Regions from separate parts of the Bacillus mojavensis genome, predicted to be linked through region 2. Evidence: riboswitches for the same ligand, from Rfam matches in the RefSeq annotation. Region 2 holds a riboswitch; each other region holds the start of a gene.
The links. A riboswitch is a leader RNA that binds a small molecule or an ion and turns the genes downstream of it on or off. The one in region 2 is predicted to bind thiamine pyrophosphate.
Positions count from the first base shown of each region.

Region 1: it holds a riboswitch for thiamine pyrophosphate, as region 2 does, so the genes downstream of both, HC660_RS07295 (HMP/thiamine ABC transporter substrate-binding protein ThiU) here and thiT (energy-coupled thiamine transporter ThiT) in region 2, are expected to answer to the same signal.
Region 3: it holds a riboswitch for thiamine pyrophosphate, as region 2 does, so the genes downstream of both, tenA (thiaminase II) here and thiT (energy-coupled thiamine transporter ThiT) in region 2, are expected to answer to the same signal.
Region 4: it holds a riboswitch for thiamine pyrophosphate, as region 2 does, so the genes downstream of both, HC660_RS08365 (acetylornithine deacetylase) here and thiT (energy-coupled thiamine transporter ThiT) in region 2, are expected to answer to the same signal.

Region 1 covers NZ_CP051464.1:1,398,109-1,404,248, reverse strand. Annotated here, with positions in the region: gene HC660_RS07305 (sensor histidine kinase) at 1-1,188, opposite strand, end outside; gene ykoG (two-component system response regulator YkoG) at 1,192-1,878, opposite strand; TPP riboswitch at 1,980-2,091, shown strand; gene HC660_RS07295 (HMP/thiamine ABC transporter substrate-binding protein ThiU) at 2,188-2,793, shown strand; gene HC660_RS07290 (ECF transporter S component) at 2,790-3,389, shown strand; gene HC660_RS07285 (ABC transporter ATP-binding protein) at 3,376-5,019, shown strand; gene HC660_RS07280 (HMP/thiamine ABC transporter permease ThiX) at 4,994-5,758, shown strand; gene rsbRB (RsbT co-antagonist RsbRB) at 5,791-6,140, opposite strand, start outside.
Region 2 covers NZ_CP051464.1:2,960,856-2,966,995, reverse strand. Annotated here, with positions in the region: gene floT (flotillin lipid rafts scaffold protein FloT) at 1-681, shown strand, start outside; gene HC660_RS15595 (GNAT family N-acetyltransferase) at 708-1,232, shown strand; gene thiT (energy-coupled thiamine transporter ThiT) at 1,273-1,851, opposite strand; TPP riboswitch at 1,951-2,052, opposite strand; rRNA gene HC660_RS15585 (16S ribosomal RNA) at 2,462-4,011, shown strand; rRNA gene HC660_RS15580 (23S ribosomal RNA) at 4,181-6,140, shown strand, end outside.
Region 3 covers NZ_CP051464.1:1,244,103-1,250,242, reverse strand. Annotated here, with positions in the region: gene thiF (thiazole biosynthesis adenylyltransferase ThiF) at 1-694, opposite strand, end outside; gene thiG (thiazole synthase) at 691-1,461, opposite strand; gene thiS (sulfur carrier protein ThiS) at 1,458-1,658, opposite strand; gene thiO (glycine oxidase ThiO) at 1,658-2,767, opposite strand; gene tenI (thiazole tautomerase TenI) at 2,751-3,368, opposite strand; gene tenA (thiaminase II) at 3,346-4,053, opposite strand; TPP riboswitch at 4,134-4,242, opposite strand; gene HC660_RS06395 (monovalent cation:proton antiporter family protein) at 4,305-6,140, opposite strand, start outside.
Region 4 covers NZ_CP051464.1:1,608,720-1,614,859, forward strand. Annotated here, with positions in the region: gene spoIIGA (sigma-E processing peptidase SpoIIGA) at 1-67, shown strand, start outside; gene sigE (RNA polymerase sporulation sigma factor SigE) at 130-849, shown strand; gene sigG (RNA polymerase sporulation sigma factor SigG) at 989-1,771, shown strand; gene HC660_RS08360 (ABC transporter ATP-binding protein) at 1,927-2,721, shown strand; TPP riboswitch at 2,730-2,832, shown strand; gene HC660_RS08365 (acetylornithine deacetylase) at 2,922-4,202, shown strand; gene HC660_RS08370 (YlmC/YmxH family sporulation protein) at 4,286-4,531, shown strand; gene pgeF (peptidoglycan editing factor PgeF) at 4,689-5,525, shown strand; gene HC660_RS08380 (YggS family pyridoxal phosphate-dependent enzyme) at 5,532-6,140, shown strand, end outside.

The DNA.
Region 1 (6,140 bases), 1.6 Mb from region 2:
TTCAAACAGGCGCGGGAGATGCTCCTCAGGTATGCCGATTCCTTCATCCCTTACAGACAAAAACGGCCGGCTGTTTTTGGTTCCTGCGGAAATCACAATGCCCTTGTCACTATACTTTATAGCATTATCAAGCAAAATCGTCAGCAGCTGCTTTATGCGTTCTTCATCTGCCGTTACGAACAAATGCTCTTTGCCCGCCTCGAGAAAAATGTCGCGTTTATAAACCGGCTGGAGTGTTTGTATGACGGCGCGCGACATTTCGATCAGGTCAACCGTTTTCAGATCAAGCTCCATTTCTTTATGGCTCTTGGCCAGGGTAAGCAGCTGATTGGTCAGTTTTTTCATATGGATCGCTTCCGAATGAATGGCTTCAATGGATTCCTCAAGCACTTCAGGCCTTCTTGCCCCCCAGCGTTTCATTAGATTGCTGTAGCTTTCAATAATGGTGAGCGGGGTTTTCAGCTCGTGTGAAGCGTCTTGGACGAATTGCTGCTGTTTGTCGTAGTGCTCTTTCAGCATGCTCGCCATCTCATTAAAAGTCAGCCCCATTTGATATAATTCGTCGTGCGACTGTCCTTCCAGAGAAATTGTTTTGAATGCTTTTTCTCTCTGGATGTCTTTCATCGTTGTCACCAATTGTCTGATTGGATTGATGATATGGCGGGCGAGTAAGCTGCCAGCAAAGAAGGAAGCGATACAGACCGCTGCGCTGGCCGCAATTAAAATAAATTTTAGCAGAAAAAGACTTTCGTCTGTATGCTCCAGCCTTTCCACGAGCTGAAGAGATACGACTTGTCCATCTGTCCAAATGACAGGGACAGCTGCTGCTGCAAACAGTTTGCCTGTATGCTTTGTCACGTCTGTCGTTTCTCCGCTGTGAAAAGTAAGAGGGAAGTCTTTATATGCTTTTTCCTTGGTGATGGTCATAACGGCTTTCTGATCCGCAGTCACTATCCGTACCATTCCGTTTGCCGGAAGATACGCCTGCAGCATATCCTGCAAAGCCACTCCTTGTGTTTCGGCGGTATGAAGAGCTTCGGCGATATTGTCTGTTTCATCAGCAAGACGGGCTGCATCCTTTGAGGTGAGTGCCGATGAAAAAATGAGATAGACCGCAGTATGGACCAACATTAATAAAATCAACAGCCAAATAGATGTATAAAGATGAATCTTAGTCTTCAGCTTCATCATTTACCCCTTAATGGTATAGCCGACTCCGCGCACGGTATGAATCAGCTGTTTTTCGTAAGGATAGTCCAATTTTTTTCTGATATACCTTATGTACACGTCGACGACATTTGTATCACCGATGTAATCAAACCCCCATACAGAGCTGAGAATTTGCTCCCTCGTCAGCACTTGTTGCGGATGCTTCAGCATATAGACAAGCAAATCAAATTCCCGGGGCGTTAATTCAACTTCTTTGTCTCCCCGTCTGACTTCACGTGTTTTTTCGTTTACTTGCAAATCGTCATATGTCAAAAATGTGCCGATATCCTCTGTTTTGCTTCCGGTTTGGCGAAGTGCCGCTCTGATTCTGGCAAGCAATTCTTCAATTTCAAACGGCTTGGTGACATAGTCATTCGCACCGATGTCCAGCCCTGTTACCTTATCTGGAATGCTGTCGCGGGCGGTTAATAAAATAACCGGTGTTCCTTGATCTGTTTTCCTCAGCCGGCGCAGCACTTCAAGCCCGCTCATCCCTGGCAGCATGACATCAAGCAGCAGCAGGGAATACGAACCTTCGGCGGCCGCGTCAAGCCCTTCAGTGCCATTATGTTTGATGGTCACGCTGTATCCTTCATATTCCAATTCAAGCTGAAGGACCCTGGCGATTTTTTCTTCATCTTCCACAATTAATATGTGCCCTTTTTCCAAATCCGATCATCCTCTCATGTTCCTATATGAAAAAAATGATTTCATTGTTTACAAAATGATTCTTATCATCTATTATGATGTCAAAATAAAAAATTGTATACGGAAAGCACTAGGGGTGCTGTTATGGCTGAGATAAAGCGCGAAAAAACACGCTTTGATCCCTTATGACCCGATCTGGATAATACCAGCGTGGGGAAGTGCAGGTTGACCGAAAGGTGTATTTTTTCGTGCGCTTACTCGATCTATGACTGCATATTCCCTAAGGATATGCAGTTTTTTATTTTACCAAAAAAACAGGAGGTCAGAGAAATGGACAACTTATGCGGTACAAGCAGAATCGCCGGTTTTCGGTTCTCTTTATACCCAATGACGGATGATTTTATCAGTGTGATTAAGTCTGCGCTGAAAAAAACCGATACGTCAAAGGTTTGGACAAAAACCGATCATATCAGCACAGTTTTGCGCGGATCGATCGAGCATGTATTCGACGCCGCCAAAGCCATCTACCTTTATGCAGCAAATAGCGAAAAACACATCGTTATGAACGGGACGTTTTCCATCGGCTGCCCCGGCGATACACAAGGAGATACATTTCTGACAGCAGATGAAAAGCGTGTCAACGAAGAATTTGTCCATACCCTGAAAGCAGAGGCTCCATGCCAATTTGCACTTTATCCGATGAATGAGCCGGATTATATGGACATCATCATGAAAGCTGTTGAAATCGCTAAGGCTGACGGCACCTTTGTTCAGGGTGTTCATTACGCAAGTGAGCTAGACGGAGATGCACACGACGTGTTCCGAACGCTGGAAGCCGCTTTCCGCATGGCAAATCAGCAAACAACACACGTCACAATGACCGTGAACTTCTCGGCAAACAGTCCATCAAGAAAACAGAAAGCAGGGATAAAATGAAAAGCTGGAAAGTAAAAGAAATTGTCATCATGTCCGTAATCAGTATTGTTTTTGCCATTGTTTATTTAGTATTCACTCATTTTGGAAACGTACTTGCAGGGATGTTCGGGCCCATCGCTTATGAACCTATTTACGGCATTTGGTTTATCGTGTCGGTGATTGCCGCGTACATCATTCGCAAACCGGGGGCTGCCCTTGTATCTGAAGTCATCGCAGCTCTCGTTGAATGTTTGCTGGGAAATCCTTCAGGCCCGATGGTTATCGTGATCGGCGTTGTTCAAGGTCTCGGAGCAGAAGCAGTATTTCTTGCGACACGCTGGAAAGCATATTCCCTTCCTGTGCTGCTTCTGGCGGGTATGGGGTCTTCGGTGGCCAGCTTTATTTATGATCTCTTTGTTTCCGGTTATGCGGCGTATTCACCGGGATACCTGCTCATTATGCTTGTGATCCGTCTCGTTTCAGGTGCGGTTCTAGCCGGACTTCTTGGAAAAGCTGTCAGCGATTCTCTCGCATATACGGGCGTCTTAAACGGAATGGCGCTGGGAAAGGAACTGAAAAAGAAACGGAAACGGGTATCTAATCATGCAAGCCTATAATACGTTACTTTCGGTTGACCGGCTTCGTTTTTCATATGAAGAAAACGAGAAACCGATTTTTCAAGAGATAACGTTTGAGCTCCTAAAAGGAGAATGCGCTTTATTGTTAGGGCCGAGCGGGTGCGGAAAAAGCTCGCTTGCCCTCTGTTTAAACGGACTTTACCCCGAAGCTTGTGACGGGGTGCTGTCCGGGCATGTATTCTTATTTCAAAAACCGATCACTGATGATGAAACCTCTGAAACGATCGCTCAGCATGTCGGAGTCGTCTTTCAGGACCCTGATCAGCAGTTTTGTATGCTGACAGTGGAGGACGAAATCGCCTTCGGATTGGAAAATTTGCAAGTTCCTCAAGAAGAAATGGCAAAGAAAATTGATGCGGTTCTGGATAAATTACACATCTCTCATTTAAAGAAAAGCACAATTTCTACTCTGTCAGGGGGACTGAAGCAAAAAGTCGCGCTCGCCTGTATTTTGGCGATGGAGCCTGAGCTCATTATTCTGGATGAACCGACTTCCCTTTTAGATCCTTATTCAGCGCGGGAATTCGTTCAAATGATCAAAGAGCTTCAGCAGGAAAAAGGCTTCGGCCTTCTCGTCATCGAACATCAGCTTGATGAGTGGGCGCCTTGGGTTGAAAGAACAATTGTACTGGATGGAGCAGGCAAGAAAGCCTTAGACGGGCCGACTACGGATATGTTTCAGCATCACTCAAACATGTTAAGAACAATGGGAATCACTGTGCCAAAAATTTGTGACTTACAAGAAAATGTGATTATACCGTTTACATTGTCAAAGGAAACGCTGTTCAAGGAACCCTTCCCTGCTGGGCATACTGAAGAAGCTGTGGTTCTTTCTGCTGAACATGCAGTGCAGGTCAAGAACTTATCGTTTTCAAGAGGACAGCAGACCATTTTCAAAGACATCAGTTTTTCATTGCGTGCAGGCTCTTTGACGGCACTTGTCGGGCCAAACGGCACAGGAAAATCTACCCTGTTATCTGTTCTCGCCCGTTTGCTCAAAGCGAATAGCGGCAAGATTCTTCTGCATGATAAGCCGCTGGAGTCTTACAAAGAAAAAGAGCTTCGTAAACAATTGGGGTTTGTTTTCCAAAATCCAGAACACCAGTTTGTGACTGATACAGTATATGATGAGCTGCTATTCGGCCATACGGCAAATGCCGAAACCGAGAAAAGAGCGCAGAATCTGCTGCAACGCTTCGGTCTTGCACATTTGGCGGACCACCATCCGTTTGCGATCAGCCAAGGGCAAAAACGGCGGCTGAGTGTCGCTACCATGCTGATGCATGATGTAAAGGTCTTGCTTTTAGACGAACCGACCTTTGGCCAAGACGCCAAAACAGCGGCTGAATGTATGGAGATGATTCAGCATATCCAGGCAGAAGGCACCGCTGTTCTTATGATCACACACGATATGGAGCTTGTATCTTCATATGCTGACAGCGTGCTTGTGCTTCACAACACACATTTGGCCTTTGACGGAACACCGGAACAATTATTTTCTAAGGAAGCGGGGCTCGTCCAAAAAGCAAAGCTCACCCTCCCCCTTCGATATGAATGGATGACATACCAGCAGGAGGTGCGTGATGAAGCAGCCGTTACATCTCATTAACCCGGCAGTAAAAGCAGCGGCGGTTTTTTGCTGTGTCGTCATGCTGTCGTTTATTTACAATCCTTACACACCGGCGTGCTTTTATATCATAATTGTTGCGGGTGTCCTGTTTGCGGCCAGAATACCACTGAAAAAATGGCTTTTGTTCACGATTCCGTTTTTGATTTTAGCATTCGGCTGCGTATGGACAGCCGCTGTTTTCGGCAAAATTCCGACGACTGCAGATAATATTCTGTTCCAAGCCGGCCCTTTTTCGATCAACAGTGAAAATGTGGCTGTCGGCATCTCACTCGGGTTTCGGATTTTGTGCTTTTCTGCCTTATCGATGATGTTTGTTTTTACAACCGATCCGATTCTATTTATGCTGAGTCTGGTGCAACAGTGTAAGCTGTCCCCGAAGCTCGCGTATGGCGTCATTGCCGGATTTCGTTTTCTCCCTCTGTTAAAAGAGGAGGTCCAGCTGATCCAGCAGGCACATAAAATCCGAGGCGGGGCGGCGGAAAATGGCTTAAAAGAAAAAATAAGCGCGTTAAAGCGCTATACAATCCCGCTATTAGCAAGTGCGATCAGAAAAGCGGAACGAACAGCTCTTGCGATGGAATCAAAAGGATTTACAGGCACCCGAAACCGGACGTATTACCGGTCGCTTACCGTCAGCCTGCGCGACTGGCTGTTCTTTTTCATCGTTCTCTTGTTATTCGCAGGATCTTTTCTTGTGTCTTTATGTTTTACCTCATAAAAAAGCCGCTATGTTGAATAGCGGCTTTCTCATTATTGATGATAGTTCAATGCTTGGGCAAGATTGGTTTTAATATTAATGTTCGTAAAATCAATACCAAGCTGTACAGCGGTTTGCGCGATTTCTGGCCTGATTCCAGACAATGTGGATCTGACACCGATTAAAGTAAGCGCCTCAATCAATTTAAAGATTTGATGTGCCACCATTGTATCAACAACCACGACACCTGAAAGATCGATTAACAGATGCTCAATGCGTCTTTTTGCACATGCACTAAGCGTGTTCTCGAGAATAAACTTTGCCCGTTCAGTATCAATATCACCGACAAGCGGCAGCAGAGCTGTCGTTTTGCTCAGAGTAATGACAGGCGAACTTAATTCCA
Region 2 (6,140 bases):
GTCACAGAGCAGGAAATGCAGGTCAAGATTATAGAGCGGCAAAAACAAATTGAATTAGAAGAAAAAGAAATACTTCGCCGTGAACGCCAGTATGATTCTGAAGTAAAGAAAAAAGCGGATGCAGACCGCTATTCAGTTGAGCAATCTGCCGCTGCTGAAAAAGCCAAACAGCTAGCCCAAGCCGATGCCAAGAAATACAGCATAGAAGCGATGGCGAAGGCTGAAGCTGAAAGGGTCAGAATTGACGGTCTTGCAAAAGCAGAAGCGGAAAAAGCAAAAGGTGAGACAGAGGCCGAGGTTATTCGCTTAAAAGGTCTTGCTGAAGCGGAAGCGAAAGAAAAAATTGCTGCTGCCTTTGAGCAGTACGGTCAGGCTGCAATTTTCGATATGATTGTCAAAATGCTTCCGGAATACGCGAAACAGGTATCAGCACCGCTTTCAAATATTGATAAGATCACCGTCGTTGATACAGGAGGCAGCGGTGATTCAAGCGGCGCCAACAAAGTCACAAGCTATGCGACAAACTTAATGTCCAGCTTACAAGAAAGCTTAAAAGCGTCTTCGGGAATCGACGTAAAGGAAATGATTGAGAACTTTTCAGGAAAAGGCAACATCAAACAGAGCATCAACGAACTGACAAATGAATTAAAAGAAACAAAACCTGTTCAAAAATCTGAATAACCATTGCGGAAAGGAATAGAGAATGAATGGTGACTATAAGAGAAGCACGAATAGATGATATAAAGGCCATCGCAAAAGTGCACGTTGACAGCTGGATGACAACATACAGCGGCATTGTCTCGGCTGAATACTTAAATGGTTTAAACTACAACGATTTTGAAGCCAAATGGAAAACCCGTTCATTAAAGGGGGTTTTTGTGGCAGAAGATGATAAAGGTTCAGTATTCGGCTTTGCATCTTTTGGTCCTATTCGTACAGAGCAGAAAGGCTATGACGGTGAGTTATATGCCATTTACCTTTTAGAAGAAAAACAGCGGCAAGGTGCAGGCAGAGCACTTTTGACAAAGGGAGCAGATTTTTTGCTTGATCATGGCTTTACGAGCATGTTTGTTTGGGTCGTAGAAGAGAATCCTTCGATTACATTTTATCAGTCGTTTTCACCTGAAAGAGCAGCCCAGGATAGGTTTGAAATCGCAGGAGAAAGTTTGAAAGAAATAGGATTCGCTTGGCCGGATCTTGCTTCATTAAAAAATCTGCTTAACAGAAGATAGAAAACAACCCCCAGCGGAACGGCCGCTGGGGGTTGTTAGATTAAGCTTTTTCAGTTTTCAGCAAGCGCGGAGCTGTCATGAACAATAAACAAAGGACAATCGCACAGATGATGAATGATGGAACCATATAAGTAGCATTATAAGTTAATGAGTAAATCCATACCGGCGTTCCTTTTGGTGCAAAGCTGCCGAAAAATACCGCCCCTGAAATCACATGTGCAGCATAACGCAGAAAACTGCCGATAAAAACTGCGCAAATCACTGATACAATCAATTTTCCTTTTGCTTTTGATAAAGCTGATTTGCGGACAGCGGAAGCGAAAAAGCCGCTTATTCCAACAGCGGCGAACGCTGCAATGTAATCAAGCAATAGCTGAACAGGGTGCTGAAGAAATAGATTTCCAATCGCAATTTGAACAAGACCTGTCAATAGACCGGTGGTAAGACCTGCTTTAACTCCCCAGCGAAATGAAATCAAAAAAATCGGAATCATCATGATGGATACCGATCCTCCTTGAGGCATACGGAGGAACATTCCGGAAACGATGTCTAAAATGACAGCAGCAGCAGTCATGATTGCAATTTCAATAAGACGAACCAGTTGTCTTGGTTGAGCCATAAAAATCCCCTTCCATTGATAGACAATCCAAAAGGACAACAAAAAAGCAGCACGCGGAAGGATAGGAAAGTTCCACGCACTGCTTTACAATCTGCAATTCATTTGACTTTGCCACATCCCTACGCCAGCGTTAACTAACAGGTTCAAAGGGTCAGAACGGAACCGCTCACTCTCAGCTTTTATGCTCCCCTTGTGGTTATCGGATATTTAGTTCGTTTCTACTATACAAGAAAAAGGTTAAAACAACAAGATGATATTGCCTGTGGCAAATATTCATTAATAGATATATGTTTTAAAAAGCATTACAAGTTAGATAGAATTAAAAAAGATTACAGTTTTATTATTTTATAGATTTTTTTAAAAAAACTATTGCAATAAATAATTATAGGTGTTATATTATTAAACGTCGCTGATGAACAGCAGACAAAACAAGAAGCCTCAAAACACTTTGAAAAAAAGTTGTTGACAATCAGAGAGCTGAATGTTATATTAATAAAGCTGCTTCATCGAGAGTGGTGATGATCTTTGAAAACTAAACAAGACAAAACGTACCTGTTAATTCAAGTTTTAAATAAATCGCACAACGATGTGCGTAGTCAGTCAAACTACTTTATCGGAGAGTTTGATCCTGGCTCAGGACGAACGCTGGCGGCGTGCCTAATACATGCAAGTCGAGCGAACAGATGGGAGCTTGCTCCCTGATGTTAGCGGCGGACGGGTGAGTAACACGTGGGTAACCTGCCTGTAAGACTGGGATAACTCCGGGAAACCGGGGCTAATACCGGATGCTTGTTTGAACCGCATGGTTCAAACATAAAAGGTGGCTTCGGCTACCACTTACAGATGGACCCGCGGCGCATTAGCTAGTTGGTGAGGTAACGGCTCACCAAGGCAACGATGCGTAGCCGACCTGAGAGGGTGATCGGCCACACTGGGACTGAGACACGGCCCAGACTCCTACGGGAGGCAGCAGTAGGGAATCTTCCGCAATGGACGAAAGTCTGACGGAGCAACGCCGCGTGAGTGATGAAGGTTTTCGGATCGTAAAGCTCTGTTGTTAGGGAAGAACAAGTACCGTTCAAATAGGGCGGTACCTTGACGGTACCTAACCAGAAAGCCACGGCTAACTACGTGCCAGCAGCCGCGGTAATACGTAGGTGGCAAGCGTTGTCCGGAATTATTGGGCGTAAAGGGCTCGCAGGCGGTTCCTTAAGTCTGATGTGAAAGCCCCCGGCTCAACCGGGGAGGGTCATTGGAAACTGGGGAACTTGAGTGCAGAAGAGGAGAGTGGAATTCCACGTGTAGCGGTGAAATGCGTAGAGATGTGGAGGAACACCAGTGGCGAAGGCGACTCTCTGGTCTGTAACTGACGCTGAGGAGCGAAAGCGTGGGGAGCGAACAGGATTAGATACCCTGGTAGTCCACGCCGTAAACGATGAGTGCTAAGTGTTAGGGGGTTTCCGCCCCTTAGTGCTGCAGCTAACGCATTAAGCACTCCGCCTGGGGAGTACGGTCGCAAGACTGAAACTCAAAGGAATTGACGGGGGCCCGCACAAGCGGTGGAGCATGTGGTTTAATTCGAAGCAACGCGAAGAACCTTACCAGGTCTTGACATCCTCTGACAATCCTAGAGATAGGACGTCCCCTTCGGGGGCAGAGTGACAGGTGGTGCATGGTTGTCGTCAGCTCGTGTCGTGAGATGTTGGGTTAAGTCCCGCAACGAGCGCAACCCTTGATCTTAGTTGCCAGCATTCAGTTGGGCACTCTAAGGTGACTGCCGGTGACAAACCGGAGGAAGGTGGGGATGACGTCAAATCATCATGCCCCTTATGACCTGGGCTACACACGTGCTACAATGGACAGAACAAAGGGCAGCAAAACCGCGAGGTTAAGCCAATCCCACAAATCTGTTCTCAGTTCGGATCGCAGTCTGCAACTCGACTGCGTGAAGCTGGAATCGCTAGTAATCGCGGATCAGCATGCCGCGGTGAATACGTTCCCGGGCCTTGTACACACCGCCCGTCACACCACGAGAGTTTGTAACACCCGAAGTCGGTGAGGTAACCTTTATGGAGCCAGCCGCCGAAGGTGGGACAGATGATTGGGGTGAAGTCGTAACAAGGTAGCCGTATCGGAAGGTGCGGCTGGATCACCTCCTTTCTAAGGATATTTACGGAAGATAAGACCTTGGGTCTTATAAACAGAACGTTCCCTGTCTTGTTTAGTTTTGAAGGATCATTCCTTCGAAACGTGTTCTTTGAAAACTAGATAACAGTAGACATCACATTCAATTAGTAACACAAGATATCACATAGTGATTCTTTTTAACGGTTAAGTTAGAAAGGGCGCACGGTGGATGCCTTGGCACTAGGAGCCGATGAAGGACGGGACGAACACCGATATGCTTCGGGGAGCTGTAAGCAAGCTTTGATCCGGAGATTTCCGAATGGGGAAACCCACCACTCGTAATGGAGTGGTATCCATATCTGAATTCATAGGATATGAGAAGGCAGACCCGGGGAACTGAAACATCTAAGTACCCGGAGGAAGAGAAAGCAAATGCGATTCCCTGAGTAGCGGCGAGCGAAACGGGATTAGCCCAAACCAAGAGGCTTGCCTCTTGGGGTTGTAGGACACTCTATACGGAGTTACAAAGGAACGAGGTAGATGAAGAGGTCTGGAAAGGCCCGCCATAGAAGGTAACAGCCCTGTAGTCAAAACTTCGTTCTCTCCAGAGTGGATCCTGAGTACGGCGGAACACGTGAAATTCCGTCGGAATCCGGGAGGACCATCTCCCAAGGCTAAATACTCCCTAGTGACCGATAGTGAACCAGTACCGTGAGGGAAAGGTGAAAAGCACCCCGGAAGGGGAGTGAAAGAGATCCTGAAACCGTGTGCCTACAAGTAGTCAGAGCCCGTTAACGGGTGATGGCGTGCCTTTTGTAGAATGAACCGGCGAGTTACGATCCCGTGCAAGGTTAAGCAGAAGATGCGGAGCCGCAGCGAAAGCGAGTCTGAATAGGGCGCATGAGTACGTGGTCGTAGACCCGAAACCAGGTGATCTACCCATGTCCAGGGTGAAGTTCAGGTAACACTGAATGGAGGCCCGAACCCACGCACGTTGAAAAGTGCGGGGATGAGGTGTGGGTAGGGGTGAAATGCCAATCGAACCTGGAGATAGCTGGTTCTCTCCGAAATAGCTTTAGGGCTAGCCTCAAGGTAAGAGTCTTGGAGGTAGAGCACTGATTGGACTAGGGGCCCCTACCGGGTTACCGAATTCAGTCAAACTCCGAATGCCAATGACTTATCCTTGGGAGTCAGACTGCGAGTGATAAGATCCGTAGTCGAAAGGGAAACAGCCCAGACCGCCAGCTAAGGTCCCAAAGTATACGTTAAGTGGAAAAGGATGTGGAGTTGCTTAGACAACCAGGATGTTGGCTTAGAAGCAGCCACCATTTAAAGAGTGCGTAATAGCTCACTGGTCGAGTGACTCTGCGCCGAAAATGTACCGGGGCTAAACGTATCACCGAAGCTGCGGACTGTTCTTCGAACAGTGGTAGGAGAGCGTTCTAAGGGCTGTGAAGCCAGACCGGAAGGACTGGTGGAGCGCTTAGAAGTGAGAATGCCGGTATGAGTAGCGAAAGAGGGGTGAGAATCCCCTCCACCGAATGCCTAAGGTTTCCTGAGGAAGGCTCGTCCGCTCAGGGTTAGTCGGGACCTAAGCCGAGGCCGAAAGGCGTAGGCGATGGACAACAGGTTGATATTCCTGTACCACCTCCTCACCATTTGAGCAATGGGGGGACGCAGGAGGATAGGGTAAGCGCGGTATTGGATATCCGCGTCCAAGCAGTTAGGCTGGGAAATAGGCAAATCCGTTTCCCATAAGGCTGAGCTGTGATGGCGAGCGAAATTTAGTAGCGAAGTTCCTGATTCCACACTGCCAAGAAAAGCCTCTAGCGAGGTGAGAGGTGCCCGTACCGCAAACCGACACAGGTAGGCGAGGAGAGAATCCTAAGGTGATCGAGAGAACTCTCGTTAAGGAACTCGGCAAAATGACCCCGTAACTTCGGGAGAAGGGGTGCTCTGTTAGGGTGCAAGCCCGAGAGAGCCGCAGTGAATAGGCCCAGGCGACTGTTTAGCAAAAACACAGGTCTCTGCGAAGCCGTAAGGCGAAGTATAGGGGCTGACGCCTGCCCGGTGCTGGAAGGTTAAGAGGAGCGCTTAGCGTAAGCGAAGGTGCGAATTGAAGCCCCAGTAAACGGCGGCCGTAACTATAACGGTCCTAAGGT
Region 3 (6,140 bases), 1.7 Mb from region 2:
CCGCTGCTCTTACTTCTGACCGCTCATGTTTCCACAGGTCAAAGGAGCGCAACACGGGCTCGCATTCCTCTCCCGTTAGCAGTTTCAGAGCGTCTGTCACCTGAAGGACAGCAACCTGCAGAACAGCCGGGCTGATAATGCCGGCTGTGTCGCATGTCGCACCGCCAATCGGAAGGGTATCGAGTAAACAATGAAGGCAGGGGGTTACCCCCGGCAATACAGTAAACGTAAGGCCGTAGCTACCCACACAAGCGCCGTAAAGAAACGGAATGCCTTCTTTCACTGCAGCATCGTTAACAATAAGCCGGGTTTCAAAATTATCGGCGGCATCTACAATGATTGATGCTCCGCGAATCAGTTCGGATACGTTTTCTGCTGTGACATCCATGACAAGTCCGGTCACATCCACATCACTGTTAATGGAACGAAGGCGCTGCTCAGCTGCCGCTGCTTTCGGCATTTCCTTTCTGACATCATTTTCTGTGTAAAGCTGCTGGCGCTGAAGATTGCTCCATTCGACGTAATCTCTATCGGCGATTTTCACCGATCCGACTCCCGCTCTCACCAGCATCTCTGCGCTGGCCGTTCCCAGTGCGCCGGCGCCGATGATCACAACGCGCGCCTCTCTCAGTTTCTTCTGGCCTTCGGGGCCGATTGGAGCAAACAGCTCCTGTCTGGAGTACCTGTCCGTCATACAGGAAGACCTTCTCCCGGACTGCTTGCCGTTCCATATGACTTGACTGGAATGCGGCCTGCTTCATAAGATAGGCGCCCTGCTTCTACTGCGAGCTTCATGGCGCGCGCCATTTTCACCGGATCGTTCGCACCTGATACGGCCGTATTCAGCAGTACGCCGTCCGCTCCCAGCTCCATTGCATATGCCGCATCTTTTGGCGATCCGATTCCGGCATCCACGATGACCGGCACTTTGGCCTGTTCAATGATAAATGACAGATTCAGAGGATTTAAAATCCCCTGTCCCGATCCAATCGGAGAAGCCCCCGGCATAATAGCATGAACACCAAGCTCTTCAAGCTTTCTCGCCAGCACCACATCATCCGAGGTGTACGGCAGCACAATAAATCCCTCTTCAAGAAGCTGTTCAGACGCTTTTAACGTTTCCACAGGATCGGGCAGCAATGAACGGCTGCACCCGATGACTTCGACTTTAATCATGTCACAAAGCCCGGATGCTTTCGCGAGCCGTGCAATTCGAACTGCTTCTTCCGCCGTACTGGCGCCAGCTGTATTTGGCAGAAGCGTATATTTGGATAAATCAAGCTGTTCCAGAAAATTAGGCTGAGACGCTTCAAAGATATTCATTCTCCGTACAGCAAATGTTAAAATATCAGACTCTGAAACAGCCACCGCTTCCTTTTGAATATCAAACGATGGATATTTTCCCGTGCCCAACAGCAGCCTTGATTGAAATTGTTTCCCGCCAATTGTTAACATTCTCATCCGCCTCCTACAAAATGGACAATTTCGATGACATCACGATCACACAGCTCTACCTCGTGATATTGTTCTTTGCCGATAATTTCTTTATTTCTTTCAACGACAACGATTTTATGTTCAAGCTGATAAGACGCAAGCAGATCCTGAATCGTACCTGTGTCTCTATCCCATTCAACTTGTTTACCGTTCAGCTGAAGCATCATATCTGAACCGCCTCCTTGCGATCAATTCGAAAGGCGTGCAGCCAGTCCGCCTTGACCTCTTTATTCATAATGAGATCACCAATTAAAGCACCCGTTGCAGGAGCAAGCAGAATCCCGTTTCTGAAATGGCCCGCCGCAAATAAAATGCGGCTGTCCTGAGGGTGCTTGCCAATGTATGGCTTTCCGTCCTTTGTCCCCGGACGCAGTCCCGCCCAAAAACGATCAACCTTCATATTCTGAATCGCCGGCAGCATCGTTTTCGCTTTTTCCATAACCGACTGAAGTCCGCCAAGATCAGCCTTCTCGCTCCAGTCACCAGGCTTCATCGTCGCGCCGACAACCAGTCTGCCGCTTTTTCTCGGTACGATATAGCAATGATCATGATAAAGTGTTTTTGTCAGCGGAATGTCATCATTCCAAACAGACAGGCACTCTCCTTTTACAGGAAAAAATGACTGATTCAGCCCGAGCTGCTTAAAAAACATCCCGCTCCAGACCCCGCTGGCAACCACGACATAATCCGCATGCATGTCACCGGACGCTGTTTTGACCAAAATGGATTCACCGCCACGTGTCACATCGAAAACAGGAGCATGCTCAAAAATATCCGCACCAAGCGCTTTAGCCGATTTAGCATATGCCTTGCATACAAAATAAGGCTCAACATGAACATCATCCTGAATAAAGCTCGCCCCGTAAATCTCACTGGCCGTATACGGCTCTTTTTCCAGCACTTCTTCTTTTGTATGCCAGCTGACAGAATCCAAATCGTCCATCCGTCTGAGGCGTGACACGTCTTCTTCGGAGAATGCAAGCTTAAACATACCGCCATCATGCCTTCTAATATCGATACCGGATAATGCAAATAGCTCCTCTCCAAGACCTCGGTACATACGCTGACTGTGCATGGCGAAATCAAAAAACGCATCCCGTTCCTCGCACTCGGCATGGGCGCCAAGCATCCCTGCCGCGGCGCTTGTTGTTCTGCCGCCTATTGTTCCGCTTTCAAGCAATGCGGTGTTTTTCTTTTCTTTTGCCAACTGATAAGCGATCGCGGAACCAATAATTCCGCCTCCAATGACAACTGCATCATAATGCCTTTTCATACTGAATCTCCTTTAGCTTGCGGGAATATCGTCTGGCAGCTTCCAAAGGATCATCGGAAGAAAAAATTCCGGACATGACAGCAATACCGTCTGAACCTGCTTGCTTCATTTCTCTTAATTTGGCAGGTGTCATCCCTCCAATTGAAATAACCGGAATCGAGATCCTCTGTTTGATTTCTGAAAGCAAAGACACGCCTCTGCCCTTAAGGCCTTGTTTGCAATCCGTTTCAAACACATGGCCGAACAAAACATAATCAGCATCATCCTTTTCTGCCTGAAGCGCTTCCTCCAGTGAATGCACTGATCGCCCAATGTGCAGGTGAGGAAATCTGGCTCTTACTTGTTTCGGCGAAAAGCTGCAGCTCGGCAGCTGAACACGATGAATATTTGAAAAAAGTGCAATATCAACCCGGCCATTCATCACCAGCTTTTGCTTATCAACACCGCCTTCAGAAATAAGCTCCAGCAGTTTCAAAATGTCAGCCGCCGATTTAGACCGTTCGCGAATATGGATGTAATCAACCTCATCCTGAATGGCTATAATGGATCTCACTAGATCTTCAACCGGCTTGCGGTCATCAGTTATGGCGTGCAGCTCCAAGTCCTTCCACCTCTTTTACGCTGCTGTCTGACCAGCCTTCTTTTCGATAAGCCATTCCCCAGAACTGATATTCATAATAGCTGGAAATAACAAAATTCTCTTTCATCTTGGCACGCACTTCCTCGGTGCTGTTTTCCGCCAACTCATCCAAACGGTTAATTTGTTCTTCCACCTGCTGTCTGAACCAGTCACCACCGTAGGTACCAATCCACTTCTGATAGATCGGATGCCCCGGATCACATGTCAGCAATTTCTCACCAACCTCATAATAAAGCCAATAGCACGGGAGAAGAGCTGCCAAGATTTCTGCAAAATTCCCGCTCAAGACCGAACGGTACATATGAGATGTATAAGAGTAAGCGGTAGGAGATGGCTTAAATGCCTTCTGTTCTTCCTCACTAATTTCCAAAAGATCTGTAAACTCGCGATGAAGCGCCATTTCCGCTTCATATGTACCTTGAGCATGGCTGGCCATGCGTCCCGTTGTGTAAAGGTCCTTCGCATAAGCGGCGCCGAACGATTGCACCTTCGCAAAATGCGTTAAATAATAAGAATCCTGAAGCACGTAGTATTTAAAACGGTCAATCGGAAGAGTTCCGTCACCGATCCCCTGAACAAATGGATGGACAAAGCTGCCTTCCCACCATTCTGCGGCTGCACTGCGGCATTCTTCTGAAAACTTCACACGTCATTCCCCCTGTCTGATAATAAAAAAACCACTTTCCCGCAAGGAAAAGTGGTTTGGAATTGGCATAGTTATATAACACAAATACCGCTCCACTTCCCTACGCAGGTCTGAACCTGTTCAAGTTATGAGGGTCTAAAAGTCACACTTTTATCTCAGCCCTTATAAAGGACACCCCTAGTGGTTTTACGAATACATATTGAATTGTTCTGCACCTCTATATTAACACGAATCCTTATTTGGTCAAGATATTATCCTTCCAATGTTTTCTTAAGATCCGTTACGTACCCGCGTGATCCGGTGACAATTAAGCGGTCTCCGATTTTCAGCCTTGTATCGCCGTGAGGAACGATGCTGTCCACACCTCTGAAAATCCTGACAAAAATCACATCGCCTGTTAAAGGGAATTCACGGAGAATCACGCCGTCGTATTTGCTGTTCTCCATATTAATTTGATACAGCGAAGATTCCTGGTTTGTGAGCAGTTTCATGACGCCAGGCGCTTCTATCAGCGCGCGAAGCAGTGTTTTGGTCGACAGCAAGATGGAAAAGATGCCGATGCCCTGCTCCTTCAATTTCGCTTCGTTCTTCGGTGATCCGGTGCTGGCGATGACTCTTTCTGTCCCCTTTTCTTTGGCGTATAATGCGATGTCCGTATTCATGTCTTCATCCCCTGTCGCCACTACAAGGATATCTGTATCAAATATACCGAGTGATTCAAGGGTTTGATGCTCATAATCAGGAAGCGTTTCAACGGAAAATACTGAGTCTGACAGCTTTTCCTCAGCGTTTTCTTGATAAACGTGCACGACACGCACTTCATACTCACTCTCAGGCAATTCAAGTGTAACAGGCAGTGTCATTTGATTAGCGCCGATAAATGTGATCTTCTTTTTCTCCTCCGGCTGCTCCTGTTTTTTGTACAGCTTTTTAAATCCGACCGGCGTAAAAATGCTTGCAATAACCGCCACCAGCGTAAGCGCTCCTGACATATTCGCACTGATGACATGAAGCTGCTGGCCGATTGTCGCAGCGGCAATCACAAGAGAAAGCGTTGATGTCAGCAGGAAACCAGACGCCAATATTGTGCGGTTATCATACCATTTCTTCAAGTACAGGATAGGAAGAATCTTGCTTACTAACAGTGCCATAAGCAGCAGCGGAATCATCACTAAAATTTTCGGGTCCTGAAAAAGTGTCCAAATATCCAATTTTACGCCGACCATCACAAAGAAAATCGGTATTAAGAACCCATAGCCGAAGGAATCGAGCTGCTGAACCAATTCCTTGTTCGGCGAGAGCAGGGAAACAAGCACGCCCGCTAAGAAAGCGCCGAGTATATTTTCTGCCCCCAGTGATTCAGACAGAGCCACCAGTACGATAATTAAAGTGAAAATAGCACGGGTGCCAATCTGGATCGTCCCTTTAGACATGGACTGAACAAAAGAACGGTGTTTAAAGATCCGGCCGAAGAAGTAGAGCACTACTCCCGCTGCAAACAAGATCATTAAGAGCCACATGTTTCCGCTGTCCTCCCCGTACAAAGAAGAAAATACAGCAAGAAGAATCATAGTGACCAAGTCAGCAATCACGGCAACAAGCAGGATAATCTGCCCGATGTTTGAATCCATGATCCGTTCTTCCTTTAAGGTTGGAACGACAACACCTAACGATATTGTAGAAATAATAAGCGTCATTAAGAAAGCATTTTGGATAAATCCGGCCACGACGAACCCATAAGACAGCAGCAATGATAAAATAAAAATACCGATAAAAATAATGGATGCTGTTGCAAATGTATTGGGTGCTTCCTTGCCGTTTTGCAGAAACTGCTTTTTCTTTCCCTTCTCAAAGGATGAAAAATCAATTTCAAGACCGCTTAAAAACATTAAAAAGATAAATCCGAGCATAGAGAGCGTCTGAAGCCAAGTATCACCCTCCACAACTAAATTAAGACCGCTTTTTCCTATAATCAATCCCATAATAATTTCAGCAACAACAACAGGGATGCTGAGTTTAAACCGATGCAAAAGGATGGGAGTCAAAAATGCAACGATAAGTACGACAACTAATGATGCGACAGATGT
Region 4 (6,140 bases), 1.4 Mb from region 2:
TGGAGATTTTGACGCGATTATTCATCCGAAAATGCTGTCAGGAAAAGCCATTAAGCACGTATCCTAATGTTCGCAAATGTCCGTTACTTATCATACTCATAAGGCGTGACATTTAGAAGGGAGAGGAAGATGAAAAAACTTAAATTGCGGTTGACGCACCTCTGGTATAAGCTGCTGATGAAACTGGGCTTGAAAAGCGATGAAGTGTATTACATAGGCGGAAGTGAAGCTTTGCCGCCGCCATTATCAAAAGACGAGGAGCAGGTTCTATTAATGAAGCTCCCAAGCGGTGACCAGGCGGCCCGCGCTATTTTGATCGAACGCAACCTGCGGCTGGTCGTCTATATCGCCCGGAAATTTGAAAACACGGGAATTAATATTGAAGATTTAATCAGCATCGGCACCATTGGATTAATCAAGGCTGTGAATACCTTCAATCCGGAAAAGAAAATCAAACTGGCTACATATGCCTCTCGCTGTATCGAGAATGAAATCCTGATGTATTTAAGGAGAAACAACAAAATCCGTTCAGAAGTATCTTTCGATGAACCGCTTAATATTGATTGGGACGGCAATGAGCTTCTGCTTTCTGATGTGCTGGGCACGGATGATGATATCATTACAAAGGACATTGAAGCAAACGTGGATAAAAAGCTTCTAAAAAAAGCGCTCGAACAGTTAAATGAGAGGGAGAAACAAATCATGGAACTTCGTTTCGGGCTTGTCGGCGAAGAGGAAAAAACCCAAAAGGATGTTGCGGATATGATGGGGATTTCTCAATCCTATATTTCCCGTCTGGAAAAACGAATCATTAAAAGATTGCGAAAAGAATTCAACAAAATGGTGTAAAAAATTTTTGCGGGTTAATCCCTTGATTCTACAAGGATTTCCCAATTATGACTATTTTTCGGTCTGAGTACAGTGCATATTTTTCCCACCCGAGGAGATACTTAACGTTGTACAGCAGCTCCTGTAGGGAGGGAAAAAAGTGTCGAGAAATAAAGTCGAAATCTGCGGGGTGGATACGTCCAAATTACCCGTACTCAAGAATGAAGAGATGAGAAAGCTGTTTAGGCAATTGCAGGACGAAGGTGATGATTCAGCCAGAGAAAAGCTTGTAAACGGGAACTTGCGTCTTGTCTTAAGTGTCATTCAAAGATTTAATAACAGAGGGGAGTATGTTGATGACTTATTTCAAGTCGGCTGCATCGGACTAATGAAATCCATTGATAATTTTGATCTAAGCCACAATGTTAAGTTTTCAACATACGCTGTACCTATGATTATCGGAGAGATCCGCAGGTATTTGCGCGATAATAACCCGATACGAGTCTCGAGATCACTCAGGGATATCGCATATAAGGCACTCCAGGTAAGAGAACGGTTAATCAGTGAGACAAGCAAGGAGCCGACGGCAGAGGATATCGCCAAAGTTCTTGAAGTACCGCACGAAGAAATCGTGTTTGCACTCGACGCCATTCAAGATCCGGTATCTCTTTTTGAACCGATCTACAATGACGGCGGAGATCCGATTTATGTCATGGATCAAATCAGTGATGAACGCAACAAAGATACACAATGGATTGAAGAGCTGGCTTTGAAAGAGGGCATGAGAAGGCTGAACGAGAGGGAAAAAATGATTTTAAGAAAACGGTTCTTCCAAGGAAAAACGCAAATGGAAGTAGCCGAAGAAATCGGGATTTCTCAAGCACAGGTGTCCAGACTGGAAAAGGCAGCAATCAAACAAATGAATAAGAATATTCATCAATAGCATGGACGCGGAAAGCCTTTAAAACAGAAATTGTTTTAAAGGCTTTTCTATTTAGAACGAGCGGTTTACGTTTTCGAAAAAGTAAGGTATCCTAGTCCGTACAAAGTTTTGTGAAAATTAAAACAATTCTTTGATTTGGAAAGAGGAGGACCACAATGATTTTGCAGCTTGACAATGTCTCACTAAGACGGAATGGAAAATGGATACTAAAGGATATTCATTGGAAAGTAGAAGAAAAGGAGAACTGGGTGCTTTACGGATTAAACGGAGCAGGGAAGACCGCGCTGTTAAATATGCTATGCTCTTACTATTTTCCGACAACAGGCGAGATGCAGGTGCTTGGTCATGTATTCGGAAAAACGGAGCTGGGAGATAAACTCAGGCGAAAAATCGGCCTTGTCTCAGCGGGTCTTCAGCAAAAATTGTATCCGGCAGATTCAGCTTTTGAAATTGCTCTGAGCGGGGCATATGCTTCAATTGGCTTGTATGAAACTCCAAGTGCGGATATCAGAGAAAAAGCGATTGCCCTGCTCGAGGACTTAGGAGCCATCGATTATGCTGACCGCCGCTATGAAACTCTTTCTCAAGGAGAGAAACAAAGAGCTTTAATTGCAAGAGCGCTAATGGCTGATCCGGAGCTGCTTATACTGGACGAACCAGTTACAGGACTTGATTTTATTGCCCGGGAAAAACTGTTAGATACGATTACACATATTGCAAGCAGGGAAAATGCGCCGTCTATTCTTTATGTTACGCATCATGCGGAAGAAATTTTGCCGATTTTTGATAAAGCCCTCTTGTTAAAAAAGGGAGAAGTCTTTAGATCAGGACAAATGAAAGACATGCTGACAGACGAATCACTTTCTTCTTTTTTTGATACGCCGATCCGTGTATTATGGAATCAGGATCGTCCGTTTTTAACAAGAGCTGAGACGGTAACAAATGCATAACGACATACGATTCATCCTAGGGGTGCTTTAGAAGCTGAGAGAGACGCTTGTCTCAACCCTTATTGACCTGATCTGGATCATACCAGCGGAGGGAAGCGGTGAAAAAGCGGAGAATGCAGCAGCTTGCACTCTGCTTTCTTTATTAAGCCGTTTCATGAATATGAAACGGCTTTTTTCTATTAAAAATAGGAGCGGATAACATGATTGATCAAGTAGAATCTTTACTAAAAAAAGCGGAAGAACAAAAGGACGAGCTCATTGGGCTTGCGAAAACGCTGATTTCTTTTAAAACACCGGCGCCGCCTGCGAGAAATACAGACAGCATCCAAACATGGATTGCGCAGTTTTTGCGTGAACGGGGATTTTTCATCGACAAATGGGACGTTTATCCTGGAGATCCCAATGTTGTGGGTGTTTTAAAGGGAACAAATACAGCAGCCTATCAAAGTTTAATCATCAATGGGCATGTCGATGTGGCAGAGGTAAGAGAGGACGAGGAATGGGTGCATGAGCCGTTTTGTCCTATTGAGAAAAACGGTTTCTTAATCGGCCGGGGCGCCTCAGATATGAAAGGCGGAATGGCCTGTGTGCTGTTTGCTGTAAAGCTGATTCGTGAAGCAGGCATTGAGCTCCCGGGCGATTTGATTCTGCAATCGGTCATCGGGGAGGAGGTCGGAGAGGCCGGCACGCTTGAATGCTGCAAAAAGGGCTATCACGCAGACTTTGCAGTTGTGGCGGATACGAGCGATATGCATATTCAAGGTCAAGGCGGAGTGATTACAGGCTGGATCGAAATCAAAAGCAGTCAAACGTTTCACGATGGAACAAGACGCAATATGATCCACGCTGGCGGAGGAACATTCGGGGCGAGCGCGATCGAAAAAATGGCAAAAATCATTTCTGGACTCGGTGAGCTTGAGCGCCATTGGGCCATTATGAAACGTTATCCCGGCTTTGCACCCGGTACAAACACAATTAATCCCGCTGTTATAGAAGGAGGCAGACATGCGGCCTTTATAGCGGATGAGTGCCGGCTGTGGATCACAGTCCATTTTTACCCGAATGAAACGCATGAACAAGTGGCAGCGGAAATAGAAGATTACATCAACCGGCTGAGTGATAGTGATATTTGGCTGAGGGAAAACCGTCCTGTCTTTAAATGGGGAGGCTCTTCAATGATTGAGGATAGAGGAGAAATTTTTCCGGCCTTGGAAGTTGATCCGGCTCATCCTGGCGTTTTAGCCCTTACAGCGTCACACGAGGAAATCAAACGCGAACGCCCGGTCGTTGACGTCTCTCAGACCGTAACCGATGGCGGATGGCTTTATAATGCCGGTATCCCAAGCGTGATCTACGGACCTGGCAATTTATATAATGCTCATTCCGTTAATGAGGAGGTATCGATTGAGCAGCTCGTAGATTATACGAAAATCATGCTCACATTCATCCTTAGATGGTGCAGCCGTAAAAAAGAACAATGATCATGAAAATTTCTCCTTGCTGACAAGGTTCAGCCCGCCCGTTCATATACTAGAAAAAAGGACCAAAAAAAGGACGTGATGGGATGATCAGCATTTCAGAATTTCAGGTGAAAGACGTCGTCAATGTCTCTAACGGAAAAAAATTGGGGAGCATCGGAGATATTGATATCAATGTCACTACAGGAAAAATTCAGGCGATTATACTAGGGGGAAATGGAAAAGTTCTCGGTTTTTTTGGAAAGGAAGAGGAAATGGTCATTCCTTGGCGAAATATAGTTAAAATCGGTGAAGATGTCATTTTAGTCCGATTAAGTGAATCCCATGCTTAGCTTTTTTGCCGCTGATTGTCAAATGCCGGAAGTCTGAACTCTTCCGGCACATTTCATTTATGAAATATGCAAATCGGCGCTAAACGAATGCAGAAAGATGTGGTAAAATAAGTGGGAAATTACGCCTTATAAATGTTTGTCGAAAGGTTGGATCATCATGAATACATATCACCCATTCAGTCTCACCACCCCCTCGACACTCATGATACAAGACTGGAAACAAACGAATCAAAATCATGCAGAAATCATTGCCGGATTTACTACGAAAAACGGCGGTGTCAGTCAAAAACCTTTTGAGTCGTTAAATACAGGATTGCACGTTCATGACAAAGATGCAGATGTGGTTAAAAATCGTGAATATATAGCCGATATGTTTAATATTGATTTGCAGTCTTGGGTATTTGCTGACCAGACACACGACAATCGCGTCCAAAAAGTGACGCAGAGGGACAGGGGCAAAGGCGCCCGTGAGTATCAATCAGCTTTTAAAGCAACAGACGGGCTCTATACAAATGATAAAAATGTATTCCTGGCATTATGCTTTGCTGATTGTGTGCCTCTTTTCTTTTTCGATCCGGTGAAATCGCTTGTCGGGGTCGCTCATGCCGGATGGAAAGGCACGGTCAAACAGATTGGCAGAGAAATGGTGAAACAATGGACCGAACAGGAGGGCTCGAAGCTTTCTGATATATACGCTGTTGTCGGACCGTCTATCTGCGGTGCGTGCTATACCGTGGATGATCGTGTGATGAATGCTGTCCGCGCATTGCCGTTTTCAGCAGAGCGTGCCGTAAATCAGACGGGGCAGGGGCAGTATCAGCTTGATCTGAAAGAGCTGAATCGACTCATACTGATTGACAGCGGTTTGGCAAATGAGCAGATTTCTGTCAGCGGTTTATGTACGGAAAGTGAGCCATCACTTTTCTTTTCCCACCGGCGCGATCAGGGGAAAACAGGACGGATGATGTCCTTTATCGGAATGAAGGAGGCATAAAAGATCTTGCGTGTTGTTGATCATTTACGACATATAAACGAACGAATAAACGAAGCATGTAACAGATCGGGCCGCAGCTCCGATGAAGTTACGGTTATTGCAGTCACAAAATATGTCTCGCCAGAAAGAGCACAGGAGGCGGTCGATGCGGGCATCACGTGCCTCGGAGAGAACCGGGACGCCGAGCTGCTTCGCAAACAGGAAATCATAAAAGGAAATGTGGAATGGCATTTTATCGGCAGCCTTCAATCAAGAAAAGTAAAAGCTGTCGTCAATTCTGTTTCCTATATTCACTCTCTGGACCGGCTTTCATTAGCGAAAGAAATTGAAAAACGGGCTGAAGGTGCTGTCCAATGCTTTGTGCAGGTCAATACCTCGCTTGAGCCCTCTAAACACGGCATGAAAAAAGAAGAAGTGATACCCTTCATACAGGAGCTTTCCGGCTTTGATCACATCGTTGTGGCCGGACTGATGACTATGGCTCCTCTGACTGATGACCAAGATCAGATCAGAAGCTGTTTCCGAGCGCTGAGAGAACTTCGTGATCAGGTTCAAGAGCTGAAACAGCCGAACGCTCCATGTACAGAACTGTCGATGGGCATGTCAAATGATTTT